2 regions of the Amycolatopsis sp. NPDC049159 genome follow, and region 1 is predicted to be linked to the other one. Evidence: riboswitches for the same ligand, from Rfam matches in the RefSeq annotation. Region 1 holds a riboswitch; the other holds the start of a gene.

Region 1 (7,790 bases):
CATCCGGACGTAGGCCCACGAGATCGGCAGGATCGACGCGCTCCCCCACGGCGCCGCGCTGACCGGGCCGACGCCGGACCCGGGCCCGGCCGCCGGCTGCAGCGGGTGGTTCGGCAGGAACGGCGCCAGGTGCGCGCGCACGCCGATCGGGCCGACGCCGGGACCGCCGCCGCCGTGCGGGATGCAGAAGGTCTTGTGCAGGTTCAGGTGCGAGACGTCGGCGCCGAACCGGCCGTACTGGGCGACGCCGATCAGCGCGTTCAGGTTGGCGCCGTCGACGTACACCTGCCCGCCCGCGTCGTGCACCGCCGCGCACACCTCGCCGACGGTGTCCTCGTACACCCCGTGCGTCGACGGGTAGGTCAGCATGATGGCCGCCAGGTCGCCCCGGTGCTTGTCCACAGTGGACTTGAGGTGCGCGAGGTCGATGTTTCCGTCGTCGTCGCAGCGGACGACGACCACCCGCATACCCGCCATCACGGCACTCGCCGCGTTCGTGCCGTGCGCGCTGGCCGGGATCAGGCAGACGTCTCGCGCGTCCTCGCCGCGCGAGCGGTGGTAGGCGCGGATCGCCAGCAGGCCGGCGAACTCGCCCTGGCTCCCGGCGTTCGGCTGCAGCGAAACCGCGTCGTAGCCGGTGATCCGCGCGAGCCAGGCACCCAGGTCGGCGACGACCTCGAGGAGGCCGGCGGCGTCCTCGGCGGGCGCGAACGGGTGCAGCCCGGCGAACTCCGGCCAGGTGACCGGTTCCATCTCCGCGGTGGCGTTGAGCTTCATCGTGCACGAGCCGAGCGGGATCATGCCGCGGTCGAGCGCGTAGTCCTGATCGGACAGCCGGCGCAGGTACCGCAGCATCGCCGTTTCCGACCGGTGCTCGTGGAACACCGGGTGGGTGAGGAACGCGCTCGTGCGCCGCAGCGGGGCCGGGAGCGCGTCGGCCGTGTCCGCGTCCAGGCCGTCCACATCGGACACCGAGACGCCGAACGCCTTCCACACGAACGAAAGCCGCTCGCGGGTGGTCGTTTCGTCGCAGGCGACGCCGACGTGGTCGCCGTCGATCCGGCGCAGGGTGACGCCGAGGTCGCGGGCCGCCGCGACGACCGCGTCCGCCCGGCCGGGCACCGCCACCGTCACGGTGTCGAAGAACTCGCCGTGCACGACCTCGACCCCGCCTTCGGCCAGGCCGGCGGCCAGCACGGTCGCCATCCGGTGGGCCCGCAACGCGATCGCGCGCAGGCCGTCGGGGCCGTGGTACACGGCGTACATCGACGCCATCACCGCCAGCAGGACCTGCGCGGTGCAGATGTTCGAGGTCGCCTTCTCGCGGCGGATGTGCTGCTCGCGCGTCTGCAGCGCGAGCCGGTACGCGGGCGCGCCGCCGGCGTCCTTCGCGACCCCGACCAGGCGCCCGGGCAGCTGCCGCTCCAAGCCCTTTCGCACCGCGAGATAAGCGGCGTGCGGGCCGCCGAAGCCGAGCGGGACGCCGAAGCGCTGCGTCGACCCGACGGCGACGTCGGCGCCGAGCTCGCCGGGCGGCCGCAGCAGCGTCAAGGCGAGGGGGTCGGCCGCGACGACCACCGCGGCGCCGCGCTTCTTGGCTTCCGCGATGGTCAGGTCGAGCTCGTGCACGGCCCCCGACGCGCCGGGGTAGGCCAGCAGCACGCCGAAGAAGTCGCCGCCGAGCCCCAGCCCGGTGAGTCCCTGCGACAGGTCTTCCACGACCAGTTCGATCCCCAGCGGCTCGGCTCGCGTCCGCAGCACGGCGAGGGTCTGCGGCAGGGTGTCCTGGTCGACGACGAACCGGTTCGACTTCGCCCGGCCGGCCCGGCGCACGAGCGTCATCGCTTCGGCGGCCGCGGTGGCTTCGTCGAGCAGGGAGGCGTTCGCGACCGGGAGCGCGGTCAGGTCCGCGACCATGGTCTGGAAGTTGAGCAGCGCTTCGAGCCGCCCTTGGGAAATCTCCGGCTGGTAGGGCGTGTAGGCGGTGTACCAGGCCGGGTTCTCGAGGACGTTCCGCCGGATCACGGGCGGGGTCACGGTGTCGTGGTAGCCGAGCCCGATCATCGCGGCGGTCGGCCGGTTGCGGGCGGCCAGCTCGCGCAGTTCGGCCAGCGCCTGGGCTTCGGAGGCCGCCGGCGGCAGTTCGAGGGGCTCGGCGGACGCGCGCAGCGACTCGGGAACGGCGTGTTCGGCGAGTTCGTCGAGGGAGGCGACGCCGATGACGTCGAGGATCGTGCGCAGCTGGGCCGGACCCGGCCCGAGGTGCCGCTCGGCGAACGGGATCCCCTGCTCCAGGGAGGCGAGTGACGGATTCACGAAGGCCTCCTGGGGACGGCGGGGCGGGGCCGGGACAACGGTGTCCTGGCCCTCCCCACTCTGTCCGTACCCCGAGGGGCGCCTGAGAGTTTCGCCCGCGTGGTTGAACCGGGCTTGCACCGTCGGCGGGGCCATCAGGTGGTGTCCTGACGACCCGCTTTCCAGAGGCGTCTCGTCCGCGCGGTCCAGGGTGCCTGAGAGGTTCCGGGGAGGACTTGCTCCTTCGGCGCCGAGCTCAATATGAGGCTCGGACTCTCCCGCGCGGATTCGTCGACCGCAGGGAGAACCTTACTCCGTCCGCCGCAGCGGTGATCAACCGGTCTTGCGTGCGTTGCGGCGCTGGGTGAGCTCGTCCGGCTCGTGCGTCTCGACGACGCCGCCGTCCGCGCGCTCGGCGGGGAATTCGTGGATGGTCCCGCTGATCTCCTGCATCGCGCCGCTGACCGCGATGCCGAAGACGCCCTGGCCGCCTTGGAGCAGGTCGACGATCTCCTCCGGCGAGGTGCATTCGTAGACCGTGGTGCCGTCGGAGAACAGCGTCACCTTGGCCAGGTCGCGGACCCCGCGCAGGCGCAGGTGGTCGACGGCGACCCGGATGTTCTGGAGCGAGACCCCGGTGTCCAGCAGCCGCTTGACGACCTTGAGGACCAGGATGTCCTTGAACGAGTACAGCCGCTGCGAGCCGGAGCCGTGCGCCGTGCGGATGCTGGGTGCGACCAGCTTCGTCCGGGCCCAGTAGTCGAGCTGGCGGTAGGTGATCCCGGCGATCTGGCACGCGGCCGGGCCGCGGTAACCCACCAGCTCGTCCGGCAGCGAGTCGTCGGGGAACAGCTCACCCTGTTCGCCACCCGCGACCCCAACAGGCTGCTTCTCGGAACCAGCCTCGACCACGCAAGCCTCCCCTCGCCCGACCGGACGGCCGGCGAATGACAGCCGGGGAGTCCCAGGAGCGGGACCCGCCGGAGATCAACCGCCACGATCCGGCCCCAGACCGTGAATCACATCGTGGCGATTTACCTCTCTCGACGGTAAGCGTCAGGAGAACACCGGTCAACGCGACGCGCGGCAAGCCTCAACGGTCGGATGAGCCTTTGAGCCGTTCGCTATACCCCGTGCGCGGCGGTTCAAACTCCTTGACGTGTTTTACTCAGCCGAGTAACTTTTTACTCATGCAAGTAAGCACCGACATCATGGCCGAGATGGGGCTCAGCCCCACCGAGGCCGCACGCCGCGCGCAGATCATCGGCGCGACCATCGGCGTCCTCGCCGACCTCGGGTACCGCCGGACCACGTTCGCCAAGATCAAGGAGCGGGCCGGGCTCAGCAGCACCCGGCTGATCTCCTACCACTTCACGAACAAGGCCGGCCTGATGCAGGCCGTGCTCAGCACGGTCGTCGAGACCAGGAACGGCTACCTGAAGGAGCGCACCGGCGGCGGGCTCGACCCCGCCGACCGGCCCGGCTACCTGCGGGCGCACATCGAGACGTCGATAGCGTTCCTGCGCACGTACCCGGAATGCGTCCGGGTGCTGACCGAGCTGGCCGCCAACACCGACGACGTCGACGGCTGGGTGATGACGAAGGTGCTGGTCGACGACCTGCGCGTGCACGGCCTGGCCCGCCAGCTCAAGCAGGGCCAGGCCGAAGGCGCGTTCGGCGAGTTCACGCCCGAGGTGATGGCGATGTCGATCGCGCAGGCCATCGACGGCGTCGCCGCGGCCTACGCCGCCGACCCGGCACTGGACCTGGAGAAGTACGGCCGCGAGGTGGCCGACACCTTCGTCAAAGCGACGGCGCCTTGAGCACGCGGTCGAGCCGCTCCTCGATGCGGGCCTTCGGGAACGCGCCGACGATCGTCTCGACCGGCTCGCCGTTCCGGAACAGCATCATGGTCGGCAGCGACATGACCTGGTAGGACCGGGTCGTCTCGGGGTTCTCGTCCGCGTTGATCTTGCGGACGACGAGTCCGCCGGCCCGCTCGGTGGCCAGCTGCGCCAGCACCGGGCCGACCATCCGGCACGGGCCGCACCAGGTGGCCCAGAACTCGACGAGCACGGGAACGTCGCTGCCGAGGACCTCGGCGAAGGTCGCATCGGTGACAGCACTGACGGTGGCGTCTTCGGACACGGCGGTCTCCTTCACGGGCGCGGGGATTCGGGCACGACACACGGGTCGGGCGCTTGCCGGGCGAGCGCGCCGGCGAGCTTCGCGGCCAGTTCGCCGCGGATGCCGCCGAGGCGGGCCAGGAGCGCGTCGGCTTCTTCGAGCTTGCGGCGGTAGACCTCGATCGAATTCGCGCAGGAGTCACCGGTTTCGTGGCCGCTGCGCAGGCACTCGACGAACGGCCGGGTCTCCTCCAGGGTCAGCCCGACCGTCTGCAGGGTCTGGATCTCCTTGACCAGCTGGAGGTCGTCCTCGTCGTATTCGCGGTAGCCGTTCGCCGAACGACGGGCCGCGAGGAGGCCCTGATCCTCGTAAAAACGCAGCGCACGGGTGGTGACACCCGTGCGCTGCGCAAGCTCTCCGATCCGCATACCCCGACGCTAGACGTTGACGTCCGCGTCAAGGCAAGTACTCAGGTGTCCGCTCCGCGGAAGTCTTCCGGCGACACGGAGTCGAGGAACTCGCGGAACTTCTCGACCTCGTCCTCCTGCTCGTCCGGGATGATCAGGCCGGCCTCTTCCAGCACCGAGTCCACGGCGTGGATGGGGACCCCGATCCGCAGGGCCAGCGCGACCGAGTCGCTCGGCCGGGCGGACACCCGGATGTCGCCGTCGAAGACCAGTTCCGCGAAGAACGTGCCTTCCTTGAGGTCGGTGATGACGACCTGCTCGAGTTCCCGGCCGAGCGCCCCGATGACCTCTTTCAGCAGGTCATGCGTGAGCGGGCGGGCCGGGCGGACTCCCTGCTGCTCCAAGGCGATGGCGGTGGCTTCGACCGAGCCGATCCAGATCGGCAGGTACCGTTCGCCCTCGGTTTCCCGCAGCAACAAGATCGGCTGATTCGCGGGCAGCTCGACCCGCACCCCGACGACGCGCATCTCGCTCATCGGATTTCGCCTCCCTCTCGTGCACGGGCTTCAGCGGTGGAACGGCTTCGCGCCGCCACTGTCGACGCTACCCGTCATCCGCGCGCTGTGCTCGCTGTCCGGACTCTCTCGGTTCGCCTGCCGCAAACCCGTGCCTTCACGGTACGGCATGCGGTGCCGAACATTCAGTCATTGACATGGGACCGCAAAGAGGATCTCACTCCCCCGTTGCGGTCTCGATGGTGATCAACACCCGGCGACGCCACGGATTCCGGCCTTGACGAGGAGCGTGTGCAGCGTCACGGACAGTGCCGCCAGCTCGCGCACCACTTCGTCGGCCCTCGATTTGGCCTCCGGGTCACGATGCCGGTACACCGGGGTCACGATCTGCTCCAGCAACCCGACCTCGCGGTCGGCCGCGGCGCGAAAGGCACGCAGGTGTCTCGGCTCGATACCGAATTCGGTCATCGCCCGCACCGTCCGCGCCACCAGCACCGCGTCCGGGTCGAAGAACCCGGCGGGACCGGGCCGGACCAGGCCGTACTGCTGCAGCTCGGCCAGCGCGGCGGCGTCGATGCCCGCCTGCTCCAGGAGTTCCTCCTGGGTCAGGCGCAGCTCCCTGCCCGCGGTGAAGTCGTCCGCCACGGGCAGGCCGACGTTCTCGGCCGGTGCGTCGATCGGCACCAGCCGGCGCGGCGGGCGGGGCAGGTCCGCGACGGGCCCGGCACCCGAGTCCGCCGCGTCCAGCTGTTCCTTGATGACCTTCAACGGGAGGTAGTGGTCCCGCTGGGCGGCCAGGACGAACCTGAGACGCTCCACGTCCGCCGCGGCGAACTGCCGGTAGCCCGAAGGCGTCCGGCCCGGGGTGACCAGGCCTTCCGCTTCGAGGAACCGGATCTTGGAGATGGTGACATCGGGGAAGTCGCCGCGCAGCTGCGCGAGAACGGCCCCGATGCTCAACCCGTCGCGTTGTGGCCGTCCGGCCGCCGTCACTGCGCCCCCTGGCCCCCGTGCCCCGGGCCGGTCAGGAAGACCAGGCGGAACTTCCCGATCTGCACTTCGTCGCCCCCGGCGAGAACGGCCTGGTCGACCGGCTCGCGGTTGACGTAGGTGCCGTTGAGGCTGCCGACGTCGATGACGACGAACTCGCCGCCCTCACGCCGGAATTCGGCGTGCCGGCGGGAGACCGTGACGTCGTCCAGGAAGATGTCGCTGTCCGGGTGCCGCCCGGCGCTGGTGGTGTCGCGGTCGAGCAGGAACCGCGAACCCGCGTTGGGCCCGCGCTTCACGACCAGCAGCGCCGAACCCGCCGGGAGGGCGTCGACACCCTGGACGGGCGCCTCCGCGGCGGGGGCGGGCTCGTGACCTTCGACTTCGGCCAGGAAGTCGGCCCGGAAGACAGAGGTCCGCTCCGGAGACTGCTCCGGGGGAACGCCGCCGGGCCCGTCGTTCGTGCTCACCTGAGCTCTCCTCCACACATGCTGTGTTGCCTAGTACTCAAGAACGTGTAGCTGCCAACGTACCGTGTCTGATCGATTCTCCGAGCCCCGGCTCCCCGAACCGGCGCAGCGCTGGTCCGACCGGGTGGGAGCGGGCTTCAGCCCTTGGTCAGGGCGTCGTAGGCCTCGGCTTCGAGCAGCGCTTCCAGACCCGCCGGGTCGTCGAGCCGGATCTCGATCAGCCAGCCTTCGCCGTAGGGGTCGCTGTTGATCAGCTCGGGCGAGTCGGCGACCGAGTCGTTCACCGCGACGATCTCGCCGTCGACCGGCGCGAACAGCTCGGAGACGCTCTTGGTCGACTCGACCTCGCCGAAGACGTCGCCCGTGCTGAGCTGGCGGCCGACCTCGGGCAGGTCGACGAACACGACGTCACCGAGCTGGTCCTGCGCGTACTCGGTGATGCCCACGCGGACGAGCGTCTCCTCGCGGGTGGCGACCCACTCGTGTTCCTCGGTGTAGCGAAGCTCTTCAGGAGCGGACACCGCCGGTCCCCTTTCATGCCCTCACTGGCGAAACGTGCTGGGCGAAGTCTTACACCCACACGGCGCAACCGCCGGGCCCGGGCCCGGCTCAGGCTTCCCGCGCCCCGCGGAGGGCGTTGCGCGCCTGGAGGACGTAGAGCACGCCGGACCAGACGTAGAGGACGCCGCCCCAGATCGTGAAGGCGTACCCGATCGGCCGAGCGATCGCGGCGACGTCCGAGCCGCCCTGCGCGAGCAGCAGGAACGGGAAGGCGTACATCAGCACGAAGGTGGCGCCCTTGCCGATGTAGGTGACCTCCGGCGGCGCGAACCCGCGGCGGCGCAGCGTCAGGACGCACACGCCGAGGACGGCTTCGCGCAGCAGCAGCGGCACGACCACCCACCAGGGGATGATCTCGCGGGCGAGGAACGCGATGAGGGTGGCGAGGATGTACAGCCGGTCGGCGGCGGGGTCGAGCAGCTGCC
Region 2 (7,790 bases), on a different contig from region 1:
GCCCCGGATGTCGACGGAGAGCTCGGTGCCGGGCTCGGTGTACGCCCGATCGACGTACGCCATGGCGATGGGGTGACCCAGCGTCGGCGACAGCGCGCCGCTGGTGACCTCGCCGATCTCCTTGCCGTCGGCCAGGAGCTTGTAGCCGTGCCGCGGGGCGCGGCGGCCGGCGCCCTTGAGCCCGACGCGCACGCGCGGGACGTCCTGCTCGGACCGTTCCTCCAGCGCCGCGCGGCCGACGAAGTCGCCCGGCTTCTCGAACTTGACGACGCGGCCGAGCCCGGCTTCGAACGGGCTCTGGTCGAGGGTGAGCTCGTTGCCGTACAACGGCATCCCGGCTTCCAGCCGCAGCGTGTCGCGGCAGGCCAGGCCGGCCGGGACCAGGCCGTGGCCCTCGCCCGCCTCGGTCAGGATCCGCCAGACCGCCGGGGCCTCGTCGGCGTTCACGAACAGCTCGAAGCCGTCTTCGCCGGTGTAGCCGGTGCGGGCGAGCAGGACGTCGTGGCCCTTCACGACCGCCGGGACGCTGGCGTAGTACTTGAGCGCGGCCAGGTCGGCGTCGGTCACCGAGCCGAGGATCGCCGCGGCGTTCGGGCCCTGGACGGCGATCAGCGCGGTGGTCTCGCTCCGGTCGTCGACGACGGCGTCGAAGCCCGCGACCCGCTCGGCGAGGGCGTCCGCGACGACCTTCGCGTTGCCCGCGTTGGCGACGACCAGGTAGTGCTCGTCGGCGAGGCGGTAGACGACGAGGTCGTCGAGCACGCCGCCGTCGGCGTCGCAGATCATCGTGTACCGCGCGCGGCCGGGCTTGACGCCGGTCAGGTTGCCGACCAGCGCGAAGTCCAGGACGTCGGCGGCCTGCGCCCCGGTGACGTGGATTTCGGCCATGTGCGAGAGGTCGAACAGGCCGGCCGCCTCGCGGACGGCCTTGTGCTCGGCCAGCTCGCTGGCGTAGCGGACCGGCATGGACCAGCCGGCGAAGTCGGTGAACAGCGCACCGAGTCCCTTGTGGACTCCGTGCAGGGAAGTTTCGCGTGACACGGATCAGCCTTCGTAAGCGTTGAGGGGCGGGCAGGAGCACACGAGGTTACGGTCGCCGCGGGCGCCGTCGATGCGACGCACCGGGGGCCAGTACTTGTTCTTGCGCGACACCCCGGCCGGGTACACGGCCAGCTCGCGGTCGTACGCCTTGTCCCACTCCCCCACCAGCGTCTCGGCGGTGTGCGGGGCGCCCCGCAGCGGCGACTCCTCGGCGCTCCAGCGACCGGCGGCGACCTCGTCGATCTCCGCGCGGATGGCGATCATCGCGGCGATGAACCGGTCGATCTCGCCGAGGTCCTCGGACTCGGTCGGCTCGACCATCAGCGTGCCGGCGACCGGGAACGACATGGTCGGCGCGTGGAAGCCGTAGTCGATGAGCCGCTTCGCGACGTCGTCGACCGTCACGCCGGTCTCCTTGGTGAGCTGGCGCAGGTCGAGGATGCACTCGTGCGCGACCAGGCCGTCCTGGCCCGTGTAGAGCACCGGGTAGTGCGGGGCCAGGCGCGAAGCGACGTAGTTCGCGGCCAGCACGGCGACCTTCGTCGCGGCGGTCAGGCCGGGCGCACCCATCATCCGGACGTAGGCCCAGGAGATCGGCAGGATCGACGCCGAGCCGTAGGGCGCGCCGCTGATCGGGCCGACGCCGGTCTCGGGACCGGCCTGGTCCAGCAGCGGGTGGTTCGGCAGGTACGGCGCGAGGTGCGCGCGCACCGCGACCGGGCCGACGCCGGGGCCGCCACCGCCGTGCGGGATGCAGAAGGTCTTGTGCAGGTTCAGGTGCGAGACGTCGCCGCCGAACTCGCCCGGCTTGGCCAGGCCCAGCAGGGCGTTGAGGTTCGCGCCGTCCACGTACACCTGGCCGCCGCCGTCGTGGACGATCTTGGCCAGCTCGTCGATGTCGTGCTCGTAGACGCCGTGCGTGGACGGGTAGGTGACCATGATCGCGGCGAGCGTGTCCCGGTGCGCGTCCACCTTGGCCCGCAGGTCGGCCAGGTCGACGTTGCCCTCGTCGGTGCACTTCACGACGACCACGCGCATCCCGGCGAGCACCGCGGACGCGGCGTTGGTTCCGTGCGCGGACGACGGGATCAGGCAGACGTCACGGGCGTCGTCGCCGTTCGCGCGGTGGTACGCGCGGATCGCGAGGAGCCCGGCCAGCTCGCCCTGGCTGCCCGCGTTGGGCTGCAGGGACACCTTGTCGTAGCCGGTGACCTCAGCCAGCCACTCCGCGAACTGCCCCACGAGCGTGTGGTAGCCCTCGGCGTCTTCGGCCGGCGCGAACGGGTGGATGCCGGCGAACTCGCGCCAGCTGATCGGCTCCATCTCGGTGGTGGCGTTGAGCTTCATCGTGCAGGAGCCGAGCGGGATCATGCCGCGGTCGAGCGCGTAGTCCAGATCGGACAGCTTGCGCAGGTAGCGCAGCATCGCCGTCTCGGAGCGGTGGGTGCCGAAGACCTCGTGGCCCATGAAGCCGCTCTCGCGGGCCAGGCCGTTGGGCAGTGCGACGCCGTCTTCGAGGTCGGACTCGACGCCGAACGCCTTCAGGACCTGCGCGGCGATCGCGGGGGTGCTGACCTCGTCGAAGGCGACGCGGACGTGGTCGGCGTCGACGTGCCCGAGGTTGATGCCGGCTTCACGAGCGGCCGCGTGGACCTCGGCGGCCTGGCCGGGGACGTGCGCGACGACGGTGTCGAAGAAGGACTCGTGGACGACCTCGACGCCGGTCTTGCGGAGGGCTGCGGCGAAGCCCGCGGCGAGGCCGTGGACGCGCCGGGCGATCTTCTTCAGGCCGTCCGGGCCGTGGTAGACCGCGTACATCGCGGCCAGCACGGCCGGGAGGACCTGCGCGGTGCAGATGTTGGACGTCGCCTTCTCACGGCGGATGTGCTGCTCACGGGTCTGCAGCGCGAGGCGGTAGGCGGAGTTGCCGTCGGCGTCGACCGAGACGCCGACCAGCCGCCCGGGCAGCGAGCGCTCGAGGCCGGCGCGCACGGACATGTACCCGGCGTGCGGGCCGCCGTAGCCGAGCGGGACGCCGAAGCGCTGCGTCGAACCGGCGGCGACGTCGGCGCCGAACTCGCCGGGCGCGGTGACCAGCGTCAGGGCGAGGAGGTCGGCGGCGACGGTGAACAGCGCACCCGCGGCCTTCGCCGATTCGGAAATCGCGTGGTAGAAGCCGCGGCCGCGCAGCACGCCGGACGCGCCGGGGTACTGGGCGACGACGCCGAAGAAGTCGTCCGGCAGGCCGGTGAGCAGGTCGCGGACCTCGACCTCGATGCCCAGCGCCTCGACCCGGGTGCGCACGACGGCGATGGTCTGCGGCAGGCACTCGGCGTCGAGCACGACCCTGTTGGACTTCGACTTGGACGCGCGGCGCATCAGCGTGACGGCCTCGGCGACGGCGGTCGACTCGTCCAGCAGGGACGCGTTCGCGGTGGCCAGGCCGGTCAGGTCGGCGACCATGGTCTGGAAGTTGAGGAGGGCTTCGAGCCGGCCCTGCGAGATCTCCGGCTGGTAGGGCGTGTACGCGGTGTACCAGGCGGGGTTCTCGAGGACGTTGCGGCGGATGACGCCGGGGGTGACGGTGTCGGAGTAGCCGAGACCGATCATCTGCGTCATCGGCCGGTTGCGCGCGGCGAGCGCGCGCAGCTCCGCGGTGGCTTCCTCTTCGGACGCGGCGGGCGGGAGGCTGAGTTCCTTCGTCGCGCGGATCGCGCTCGGGACGGCGGCGCCGACGAGGGCGTCCAGGCTGCTGTAGCCGCATTCGGCCAGCATTTTCGCGCGCTCGGCCTCGGACGGGCCGATGTGGCGGGCGTCGAACTGCGTGGAGGTGATCGGGAGCTCCTCGGGCCGGGCACACAACGGTGCGCTGGGAACTCCCCCTCTGTCATGGCACCTGAGAGTTTCACCGCGTGTGAAGCGGCTTTCACCTTGGGTGAGGCGCGGGTGCGCCTGCTTTCCAGAGTGGCCTCGCGCGAAGCGGTAGCAGGTACCTGAGAGATTCCGGGGAGTTTGCTCCTTCGGTGCCCCACCGACTTCGTGAGGGCTCTCCCGCCTCGGCTCAACGGCCCGATCTGCAGTTGTGGCGGTTACGGTACCCGGCGGTTCCGGCGGGCGTCTACACAACCCGGCCAACGCCACAGTGATCCTCGACCCCACCCCGACCAGCGGTCAGGGCTCGCCGTCGACCCGGCGCACGACCCCGCCGGCGAGCGCGGGCGGGCGGCGGACCCGGCCCGAGGGCAGGACCAGCCGCTTGAGCGGCCCGCCGAGCGGGACCGGCGGGTGACCCGCACCCAGCAGGACCTGCTCCACGATCTGCTCGGCGTGCCAGGCCACCGCGTCGTTGAGCCGGTCCAGCGAGGGGCGGTCGCCGTCGAAGACGTCCTCGTCGGCCAGCGTCACCTCGTAGTACGGGCAGCCGGGCGGGACCGCGATCGCCTCCTCGATCGCGCGGGCGCCGTCGAGGGGGTCGTCGAACCCTGCTTCGAGCAGCGCCGACCGGTAGATCCGCGCCGCCCGCGCGCGCATGCGAGGCCCGTAGCGGACCACCACCGGGAGACGGCCGGTCAGGTCGGGCACGGCCAGGCCGTGCAGCAGCATGATCGGCGGCACCGAGTGCACCAGCCGCGGCGCGGGCCCGGCCAGCTCGCGGGCGGTGGTGCGGACGCGGTCGGCCATCGTGTCCGGGAGGCCGAAGTAGCGGAAGTCGACGTTGCCGAACCCGAGCCCGTCGGCGACCAGCGACGCCAGCAGCTCGCCGTACCCCCAGATCGGCGACAGCACCACGACCGGCGGCGCCGCGACGACCGGCGACGGCACGGGCGGGCGCGTCGCCTCCTGCTCCGGCACCTGGATGACCAGCCGCGGCGGCTCGTGCCAGTCGTGCACCTCGGCGACCCGCCAGTAGAGCCCGAGCGGCCGCCACAGCTCGCCGAGGACCTCGTGCTCGAGGATCCGGCGAGCCTCGGCGTCGTCGTGCGGGAAGTCCCGCGGCGGCACGACCCCGACGTAGTGGTGGTAGGTGACGCGGACCTCGTCGCCGCGGGTGGCCGAGCGGATCCGCATCTCCCAGTCGATCGGCGACGCGGCGATGAGGTTGGCCACCTGCGTGCCGGGCGAGGAGTAGACGAGCGCGGTGGCCTGCCGGAGGAACTGCCCGGCCTGGTCGATGCCTTCCCGCAACGCCTTCGCGGCTTGGGCGACGTGCACCGGCGAAGCGAGCGAGTCGGGCAGCACCCCGGCGACGCGCAGCAGCTCGGCCTCCCCGAGCCCGGTCACCTCGGCGAGCTGCGCCCAGTGGTCGAAGACGGTCACCTTCGGCGCGTGCCGGTGCTCGATCCAGCTGCGCAGGGTCGACGTCGGAACGCCGATGCGCCTGGCGGCCTCGTCCAGGGAGAGGCCCCGGGAGCGGATCCCGGCCCGGACCGCTTCCGCCCACTCGTCGGCGCGCCAGTGCGTCACCTCACAAAGCTAACGAAACCCGCTAGCTTTGCGCGGGGACGAATCGCCCACGCCGGCTCGACGCTGGTCACCATGACCACCACCGTGATCGCCCTCGTCCTGATCGTCGGCACGCTGACCTTCGCCGCCGGGGCGTTCCTCGCCGCCGAGATCGCCACCCGCATCCTGCGGCGGCGCGAACGCCAGATCTCCGAAGAGCGCAAGACCCTCAACGCGGCCTGGAAGTACCTGCGGGAGGTGCACGGCGTGCGGAAACCCGGGGCGAAGACGCGCCGTTAGAGCGGGGTGACGTACGCGCCGGAGATGCCGCCGTCGACCAGGAACTGCGACGCCGTGATGAAGCTGGCGTCGTCGCTGGCGAGGAACGCCACCGCCGCCGCGATCTCCTCCGGCTCGGCGAACCGGCCGACCGGGACGTGCACCAGCCGCCGTGCCGCGCGTTCCGGGTCCTTCGCGAACAGCTCCTTGAGCAGCGGGGTGTTCACCGGCCCCGGGCACAGCGCGTTGACACGGATGTTCTCGCGCGCGAACTGGATGCCCAGCTCACGGCTCATCGCGAGCACCCCGCCCTTGGACGCGGTGTAGGAGATCTGCGACGTCGCCGCGCCCATCACCGCGACGAACGACGCGGTGTTGACGATGGAACCGCGGCCCTGGCGCTGCATGTGCGGCAGGACGGCCTTGCAGCACAGGTACACCGACGTCAGGTTGACGCGCTGCACGCGTTCCCACGCCTCGATGCCGGTGGTCAGGATGGAGTCGTCCTCGGGCGGCGAAATCCCGGCGTTGTTGAACGCGACGTCGACCGAGCCGAACTGCTCGACCGTGCTGTGGAACAGGTTCTCGACCTGCTCGGCGTCGGTGACGTCGGCCTGGATGAACGCGCCGCCGATCTCGTCGGCGACCGCCTTGCCGACGGCCGGGGTCAGGTCCGCGATGACGACCTTCGCCCCTTCGCTCGCCAGGCGGCGGGCCGAAGCCAGCCCGATGCCGCTCGCGCCGCCGGTGATGACCGCCACGCGGCCTTCGAATCGCTGGACCATTACTCCTCCGTGCTGAGAAAGACGTTCTTGGTTTCGGTGAACGCCGCCGCGGCGTCGGGGCCCAGTTCACGGCCGAGGCCGGACTGCTTGAACCCGCCGAACGGCGTCCAGTAGCGCACCGAAGAGTGCGAGTTGACCGAGAGGTTGCCGGCTTCGACGCCGCGCGCCACCCGGAACGCGCGCCCGGCGTCCCGGGTCCAGATCGACCCCGAAAGGCCGTACTCGGTGGCGTTCGCCATGCGGATCGCGTCGGCCTCTTCGGCGAACGGCACGACGGCGACGACCGGGCCGAACACCTCCTCCGCCGCGGCCGGGTGCCGCAGGTCGGGCGGGGTGAGGACGGTCGGGGGGAACCAGAAGCCCGCCCCCGACGGCGCGGTGCCGCGGAAGGCGACCGGTGCGTCGCCGGGCACGTAGGAAGCGACCTTCTCCCGGTGCGCGGCCGAGATCAGCGGCCCCATCTCGGTCTTCTCGTCGCCGGGGTCGCCGACCACGACGCCGTGCACGGCGGGTTCCAGCAGCTCCATGAACCGGTCGTACGCGCTCGCCTGCACCAGGATCAGCGAGCGGGCGCAGCAGTCCTGGCCCGCGTTGTCGAAGACGCCGTAGGGCGCGGTCGCGGCGGCCTTCTCCAGGTCGGAGTCGGCGAAGACGATGTTCGCGTTCTTGCCGCCCAGCTCCAGCGTCACGCGCTTCACCCGGGCCGCGCAGCCGGCCATGATCTGCTTGCCGACCTCGGTGGAGCCGGTGAAGACGACCTTGCGCACGCCCGGGTGGTCGACGAACCGCTGCCCGACCACGGATCCCTTGCCGGGCAGCACCTGGAAGACGTCGTCGGGGATGCCCGCCTCGCGCGCCAGCTCGCCCAGCCGGATCGCCGTGAGCGGCGTCAGCTCGGCGGGCTTGAGGACGACGGTGTTGCCGGCGGCGAGCGCGGGCGCGAAACCCCAGCCCGCGATCGGCATCGGGAAGTTCCACGGCACGATCACGCCGACGACGCCCAGGGGTTCCTGGAAGGTGACGTTGATGCCGCCCGGCACCGGGATCTGCTTGCCGATCAGGCGTTCCGGGGCGGCGGAGTAGTAGTTGAGGACATCGCGGACGTTGCCCGCTTCCCAGCGCGCGTTGCCGATGGTGTGCCCGGAGTTCTCGACCTCGAGCCGCGCGAGGTTCTCGAGGTCGCCCTCGACGGCGTCGGCGAAGCGGCGCAGCAGCCGCGCGCGGTCGCCGGGGGTGACGTCG

The links. A riboswitch is a leader RNA that binds a small molecule or an ion and turns the genes downstream of it on or off. The one in region 1 is predicted to bind glycine.
Region 2: another riboswitch for glycine. It lies ahead of gcvP (aminomethyl-transferring glycine dehydrogenase); the one in region 1 lies ahead of gcvP (aminomethyl-transferring glycine dehydrogenase).

What each region holds. Positions count from the first base shown of each region.
Region 1 is NZ_JBEZDL010000006.1:309,884-317,673, reverse strand. Features, by position in the region: gene gcvP (aminomethyl-transferring glycine dehydrogenase) at 1-2,316, opposite strand, end outside; glycine riboswitch at 2,488-2,586, opposite strand; gene AB0B33_RS14320 (MerR family transcriptional regulator) at 2,629-3,207, opposite strand; gene AB0B33_RS14315 (TetR/AcrR family transcriptional regulator) at 3,486-4,118, shown strand; gene trxA (thioredoxin) at 4,099-4,443, opposite strand; gene AB0B33_RS14305 (MerR family transcriptional regulator) at 4,455-4,850, opposite strand; gene AB0B33_RS14300 (bifunctional nuclease family protein) at 4,892-5,365, opposite strand; gene AB0B33_RS14295 (MerR family transcriptional regulator) at 5,591-6,337, opposite strand; gene garA (glycogen accumulation regulator GarA) at 6,334-6,804, opposite strand; gene gcvH (glycine cleavage system protein GcvH) at 6,942-7,325, opposite strand; gene AB0B33_RS14280 (CDP-alcohol phosphatidyltransferase family protein) at 7,414-7,790, opposite strand, start outside.
Region 2 is NZ_JBEZDL010000011.1:1,853-9,642, forward strand. Features, by position in the region: gene gcvT (glycine cleavage system aminomethyltransferase GcvT) at 1-1,041, opposite strand, end outside; gene gcvP (aminomethyl-transferring glycine dehydrogenase) at 1,045-3,876, opposite strand; glycine riboswitch at 3,916-4,014, opposite strand; gene AB0B33_RS20915 (helix-turn-helix transcriptional regulator) at 4,213-5,505, opposite strand; gene AB0B33_RS20920 (hypothetical protein) at 5,578-5,784, shown strand; gene AB0B33_RS20925 (3-oxoacyl-ACP reductase) at 5,781-6,548, opposite strand; gene AB0B33_RS20930 (aldehyde dehydrogenase family protein) at 6,548-7,790, opposite strand, start outside.